3 regions of the Lactococcus sp. LG1074 genome follow, and region 1 is predicted to be linked to each of the others. Evidence: predicted binding sites of a transcription regulator. Region 1 holds the regulator's gene; each other region holds the start of a gene.

Evidence for each region. Region 1 encodes Rex, which represses fermentation and respiration genes when NADH is low (regulators of the CRP and FNR family bind a similar motif). Its sites were predicted from a motif close to TTGTGAANTANTTCACAA; they were not measured.
Region 2: J0J36_RS04205 (alanine dehydrogenase) is a predicted target of Rex. The motif match lies at 1,273-1,290, and genes of this name have one in related genera.
Region 3: J0J36_RS08300 (class II fructose-bisphosphate aldolase) is a predicted target of Rex. The motif match lies at 1,108-1,125, and genes of this name have one in related genera.

The regions. Positions count from the first base shown of each region.
Region 1 covers NZ_CP071293.1:1,115,022-1,117,301, reverse strand. Annotated here, with positions in the region: gene glmS (glutamine--fructose-6-phosphate transaminase (isomerizing)) at 1-133, shown strand, start outside; gene radC (DNA repair protein RadC) at 233-916, shown strand; gene J0J36_RS05530 (redox-sensing transcriptional repressor Rex) at 972-1,625, opposite strand; gene J0J36_RS05525 (LysR family transcriptional regulator) at 1,778-2,280, opposite strand, start outside.
Region 2 covers NZ_CP071293.1:833,622-835,901, reverse strand. Annotated here, with positions in the region: gene J0J36_RS04205 (alanine dehydrogenase) at 67-1,161, opposite strand; gene J0J36_RS04200 (hypothetical protein) at 1,769-2,280, shown strand, end outside.
Region 3 covers NZ_CP071293.1:1,659,104-1,661,383, forward strand. Annotated here, with positions in the region: gene J0J36_RS08300 (class II fructose-bisphosphate aldolase) at 165-1,061, opposite strand; gene thrS (threonine--tRNA ligase) at 1,218-2,280, opposite strand, start outside.

The DNA of each region.
Region 1 (2,280 bases):
TAACGTTCATCCTTATCTTTCAGCGATATCAATGGTGGTACCCACACAGCTTATTGCATACTACGCAACTGTCCAACGAGGGTTGGATGTTGATAAACCACGTAACCTCGCCAAAGCTGTAACAGTGGAATAAAAACGAAATAAAAAAGTGGGTTATAAAAATCCACTTTTTTATTTTCTAAAAAAGTGATACCTACACTCTTTTTTCGTATAAATGATTAAGGAGAAAGTCGTGTATCACATTAAAGAAGAACAATATCCGATGAGACCCCGAGAAAGATTGAACATTTTTGGACCAGAAAAGCTGAGTGAACAAGAACTTTTAGCCATTTTACTCCGAACAGGCAGTAAAAAAGAAAATGTTATGGAACTTGCTGCACGGGTTTTGACAACCTTTAGCAGTTTAGAAGAGTTTCGTCGGGCTTCTCTAACAGAGTTGAAAGCAATCTCCGGTATTGGGCCTATCAAAGCCTTGGAAATTCGGGCGATGATTGAACTGGGTAAACGAATCCATACGACCCAAAGAAAAAGATACGGACAAGTAATAGGATCTCGCCAATTTGGGTTGAGTTTAGCAGATGAGATGTCTGATTTTGAACAGGAAAATTTAGTCGCAATCTACCTAGACGCACAGCATCGCATTATTCAGAAAAAAACGATTTTTATTGGTGCTGTGAACCATTCCATTGCCAATCCCCGGGAAATTTTACATCATGCGGTAAGAAATTTAGCTGTAGGGATCATCATTGCACATAATCATCCCTCCGGGATTACCCAACCAAGTCAACAAGACAAGCTGTTCACACAGAAGATTAAGCAAGCATGCGATGCTTTAGGTATACAACTTTTAGATCATATCATTACAGGCCAGGCTTCTTATTTGAGCTTTAGAGAAGAAGGTTTATTGGGCGAATAAAAAGTACATAGGAAGTCAACCTTCCTATGTACTTTTTTATTTTTAAGCTCTCAACTTATTTGATGTCTTTATTTGACATAAAGAATAAGAGGGTTTGAAGTTCTTTCGTTAAGTCAATTGACTGAACGACAACATCTTCAGGAACTTGCAAGCGCAAGGGTGAAAAGTTAAGAATACCTTTGATACCTGATTTAACTAGGATATCTGCGACTTCTTGAGCGTTCTCTTTATTGACAGAAATAATTGCTGTTTTGATTTTTGAATCTTTAATATTTTTAGAGAAGTCAGCGATGTCGTAGATAGGCACACCTGTAGAAGTTGTTGTACCAACGAGTGGATTTTCTGGAACATCATAAGCTTGGGTAACGCGCATTTTATTGCGGTTTTGGAATTCATAATTAATAAGGGCGCGTCCAAGGTTACCGACTCCTACGAGTGCGATATGCGTTTCTTGATCTTGTCCGAGTAATTCTCCAAAGAAATCACGTAAAGCGCGTGTTTCATAACCATAGCCTCGACGTCCCAGCTCACCAAAGAGTGAAAAATCGCGACGAATCGTCGCTGCATCCACACCAATTTTTTCCGAAATAAGTTGTGAGTTTGTGCGTGTTACTTGTTCATCAACTAAAAGTTTGAACAAGCGATAATATTGAGGCAAACGTTTTGCCGTTGCCTTGGGTAGTTGTTTATTAACTTGGGAGCCAGCCATGTTATCTCCTTTACATAGTCTTTGTGAATATTTTACCTTTTTTGAGTGGGGCTTGTCAAACAATTCTTTCCGGAATTATGCGGTTGGCGAAAGTTTGTGAAAAAAACGGAGAAAATTTAACAAAGAAAAAAGAGAAAAAATCTCTTTTCTCTTCAATTTATTTTTTCATTTAGCTCATCCAGTAAGCGAATCAATTCTTTCAAGTCCGCATTGAGAAGTGTACTTCTTAAATAAGCATATTGAACATGAAAAATTTGCTTATCTTCAGGTATTAGTGGTATCTTTATAAGACTATCCATATCGGCAAAGGGAAGAAAATCGGTCATCAAGGTTATGCCAACATTTGAGTTGACCAGTTGGCCAATAGTATGGATATCCGAAAAATTAAAAAGAACTTTTGCTTTTTTCTTGTATTTTTCATTCAAATTTTGGAAAGCTTCCATATGCACAAAACTTTCATCAAGCAGGATAAAAGGATAATCCAAGGCTTCTTTAAATGAAATTTCTTGACGTGAGGCAAGTGGGTTATCTTTAGAGACAAAGATATAAAATTCGCGTTGGTAAAGTAATTTCACAAAAAGGTTGGGGTGCATCAGGGGAGCAATGCTGCCTATAAGGCTAAAATCAATTGAGCCGGAGATAAGTTTGGCCAGAA
Region 2 (2,280 bases), 280 kb from region 1:
TCAAGGTTTATACGCTTCCATACCTTTCATGCAAGCAAAAAGATCATTGGGAAGCCCCAATAATCTTTACTTAATTTTTGTATAAGGAAGCCCAATCGAATCAGCCAACGCATGCGACACTATTGTTCCTTTATAGACACTCATACCAGAGCGAAGCGATTCACTAAGATTAAGTGCTTCTTCTAAACCATTGTCGGCAATCTGCTTCAAGTATTCTATATTCCCTTTAGACATTACCAGAGTTGAAGTCCGAGGTGTTGCCCCTGGCATATTTGGCACTGCATAATGAATGACATTGTGTCTTGTAAATACCGGTTCTGCATGATTCGTTGCGTGATCAATAGTTTCAACCGTCCCTCCTTGATCAATAGCGATATCAACAATCACAGCACCTGGTTTCATTGATTTGACCATATACTCTTTCACAAGCTTTGGTGGTTTAGCCCCAGGAATCAGAATTGTTGAAATAAAAACGTCTGCTTTTTTTATGTGCTCTTCAAGTGCTTCGGTTGTTGACTTGACGATCTGCAGCTTTTTACCCGCATAACGCGTTTCCAGCTCTTGAATACGTGTATCACTCAGCTCTAAAATAAGGACGGAACAACCAATACTCAAAGCAATATCTGCTGCAGTACCACCACCAAATATAACGATATGTCCTGCCTCGATACCACTTTCGGGAATGCCTGGAAGTAGAATTCCTTGTCCCCCATGTTGTTTTTCCAGATAATATTGTCCAATATTAACGGCACGTCGTCCCGCAATTGCACTCAAGGGTTTGAGTAATGGAAAAGTTCCCTCCGTAGCGATATTTTCAGCCGAAAAAGCAGTCACCTTCATTTCTATCATTTTTTCAACACAAGCTTTATTTGCAGGTAAATGTAAAAATCCCCAGATTATTTGTCCCTCTTTAAGGTATTGATATTCTTCCTCTAAGGGCTCTTTTACGCGAACCATCATTTCTGCTTCCCATGTTTCTTCACGTTCCACTATCTTGGCTCCCGCTGCGATATACTGCTCATTTGGAAAACCAGCACCAAAACCTGCATTATTTTCGACATATAGCGTATGCCAGACCTCTACCAAAATTTTTACATTTTCCGGCGTCATTCCTACTCGTGCTTCCCCTTGTTTCAAGTCTTTTACTACACCAATTTTCATTCTTTTCTCCTTCAATGCAACTCAAATTTATAGAGTAAATATATCATCAATAAAGCGCTTAACTTACGAAAAGGGAAAATAACACTGTCTTTTTAGAATAATAAGATATTTTTGTTTTATATTCTACAAGGTATATTTTTAGTGAAAAGTAAGATGTATTTACGTCTTATATAGTGTAAGGCAAAAAAGATGTTAGGCATTGAAAGGAAACACTCAATATAACATCAATATTTATAGAAAAAGGAGTAAATTACATGTCAAACAAAAAACTAAAAAAACTGCTTATTACTGCTCTCACAGCTCTTGCACCCACGTCAGGTCCGGCTTTAGTACAAGCGAATGACATTCAAAGGCCTGCACCTCGAGTCTGGGTAGGAACTGTTGTTCGACAAAAAGTATACAATGTCAGAGGAAGTCTTCTACAGACACATTACCGTGAATTAAGGGTCAGAAATGGCTATAGAGTCAGAGTAACACCTCTCTATCTTAACAGAAACAGAACGCGTTACTATCAAGACTACATTTATCATACTTACTAAGCAAATGAAAAAATGGTGAGAGGGAAAATAGCATATGTTTCCCTTCGTTCTTTTCATGAGGAAAAAATATGTTTATACTAAAAAAATTTGTAAGCAGTAATAAAAATAAAGTCCTGATTTCCTTACTGTTCATCGGCTTAATCTTTCAGTTTGTTGCTTTTAAAACTGTAGGAACTCATCCCCCTAATGGTTTAGGATTGGAAGATACAACACAGGAAAATATCAAAGCCAGCGAAAAAAGTATCAGGGAACTCAAAAGTTTTATTGAATCTGGAGATCCTCCAGAAAACGCTGAAGAACTCTTAAGAGAACTCAATGATGAGTTAAAATTAGATAAGGCAAAACTTCAAGCATTAGAAGTAAATAATTACAATGAATTCTGGCGTTTAGATAACCTTTATAATGAACAAAGAATTAAAAAGTTAGAGGAAGCACAAAAAAATGGTGAAGAGATTCCTTTTGGTGGGGGATATGAGTATTTCAAGGCAACTTCCAAATGGTACCACCAAGTCCTAGACAGTGGGCAAGACTTTACTCAAGCTCCAGGGGTAAACCCATCCAGCATCGGCGCTGCCCTCTA
Region 3 (2,280 bases), 540 kb from region 1:
CTCCTAAGTTCACACAAAAAAAGCTTGCCAAAAGCGACAAGCGTTCTTTTAATCATATTTCAAAAAACTGATTAATCTTGGTTTGCTCACAATCAAAGATTGCTTCGCAAATCAAAAACTATATTTGTTTGCTCACAATCAGAGATTGCTTCGCAGAACAAGGCTTACGCCTTGTTTGCTGAACCGAAAACGTCGATACGTTCTTCAACTGATGCAGTGATTGCGTCGAAACCAGGTTTCAAGAATTTACGTGGGTCGAAGAGTTTTTTCTTCATGTATTCAGCTTCGTTAGCGTTAAATTCAACGACGAATTCACGAGTTGCTTTTGCAAATGCAAGTTGGCATTCTGTGTTTACGTTGATTTTAGCTACACCATTAGCGATTGCTTCGCGGATTTGATCGTCAGGGATACCTGAACCACCGTGCAATACGATAGGAACATTTTTGCCCATAGCTTCAACGAGTGCTTCGTTCAATTTAGTCAAGTGATCGATGTGGAGACCTTTCCAGTTTTCTGGGTAAGGACCGTGGATGTTACCGATACCAGCCGCAAGGAAGTCAACACCAAGTTTAGCCATTGCTACTGCATCTTCGATAGGAGCAAGTTCGCCTTCACCGACGATACCGTCTTCTTCACCACCGATAGAACCAACTTCACACTCAACTGAGATACCTTTAGCGTGAGCTTTTGTGATAACTTCTTCAGCAAGTTTAAGGTTTTCTTCGATTGGAAGGTGTGAACCGTCAAACATCAATGAAGAGTAACCAACTTCGATACATTCCAAAGCGTCATCAAAGTGACCGTGGTCAAGGTGAATAGCTACTGGTACAGTGATTCCCATTGATTCTACAAGAGTTTCAATGAGGAGTTTACACATTTTGTAACCACCCATGTATTTAGCAGCACCCATTGAAGTTTGGATAAGTACTGGAGTCTTTTTAGCTTCTGCTGCGCGCAAGATAGCTTGAGTCCATTCAAGGTTGTTTGTGTTGAAACCACCGATAGCGTAACCATTGTCACGAGCGGCTTGTACGAATTTTTCTGCTGAAACGATTGCCATTTCAAATTCCTCCGAATATTTTCTATTACTGTCTTAGTATAGCATTTTGTGAACTATTTTTCTAGTTATAAGTCGTGAATGCGCTTGTATTCTGGTTTTTTTAGAAAATAAAACATATGGTAATGACAAATAAAAAGAGAGTTCCCTCTCTTTTTATTATTTAGTACGGCTGTAGTTAGCTACGTCTTCTTGAATATTTTCGATAAATTGATCCAAGCTAATAACTTCAGTATCTGTTGAACCATAACGGCGAATGTTTACAGTGCCATCTGCCATTTCTTGATCACCCACAACGATTTGATAAGGAACTTTACGTGTTTGGGCTTGACGGATTTTATAACCCATTTTTTCATTTGATTCATCAACAACGATACGCAATCCTTTTTCTTGGAGACGTTTTTTGATTTCCCATGCGTAATCGGCATGAATTTCGTTGTTTACAGGAATGATGATTGCTTGAGTAGGTGCCAACCAAGTTGGGAACGCACCTTTATAAAGTTCAATCAAGTAAGCTGTAAAGCGTTCCAAAGTTGAAATTACACCGCGGTGAATCATAACTGGACGGTGTTTTTCACCATCTGCACCAACATATGTGATGTCAAAGTTTTCAGGGTTAAGGAAGTCCAGCTGGATAGTTGAAAGTGTTTCTTCATTACCTAAAGCTGTCTTAACTTGGATGTCCAATTTTGGTCCATAGAAGGCTGCTTCGCCTTCAGCTTCAACGTAGTCAAGATTCATATCATCCATGGTTGCTTTAAGCATACGTTGTGATTTTTCCCACATTGCATCGTCTGGGAAATATTTTTCTGTGTCTTCCGGGTCACGATATGACAAACGGAAGCTGTAATCGTCGATACCAAAATCACGGTACATTTCCATAATCAATTCAAGAATTTTTCCAAATTCTTCTTGGATTTGATCAGGTGTCACAAATGTGTGACCATCATTTAGTTGCATCACACGTACACGTTGAAGACCTGAAAGTGCGCCTGATTTTTCATAACGGTGCATTGTACCGAACTCAGCGATACGGATAGGTAATTCGCGGTAGCTGTGTACGTGGTGTTTATAGATAGCAATGTGCGATGGGCAGTTCATTGGACGAAGCTCCATTTGCTCGCCATCACCCATATCCATTGGTGGGAACATGTCTTCATGATAATGTTGCCAGTGACCTGATTGTTTATAAATATCCAAGTTCATCAAGTTTGGTGTGTTA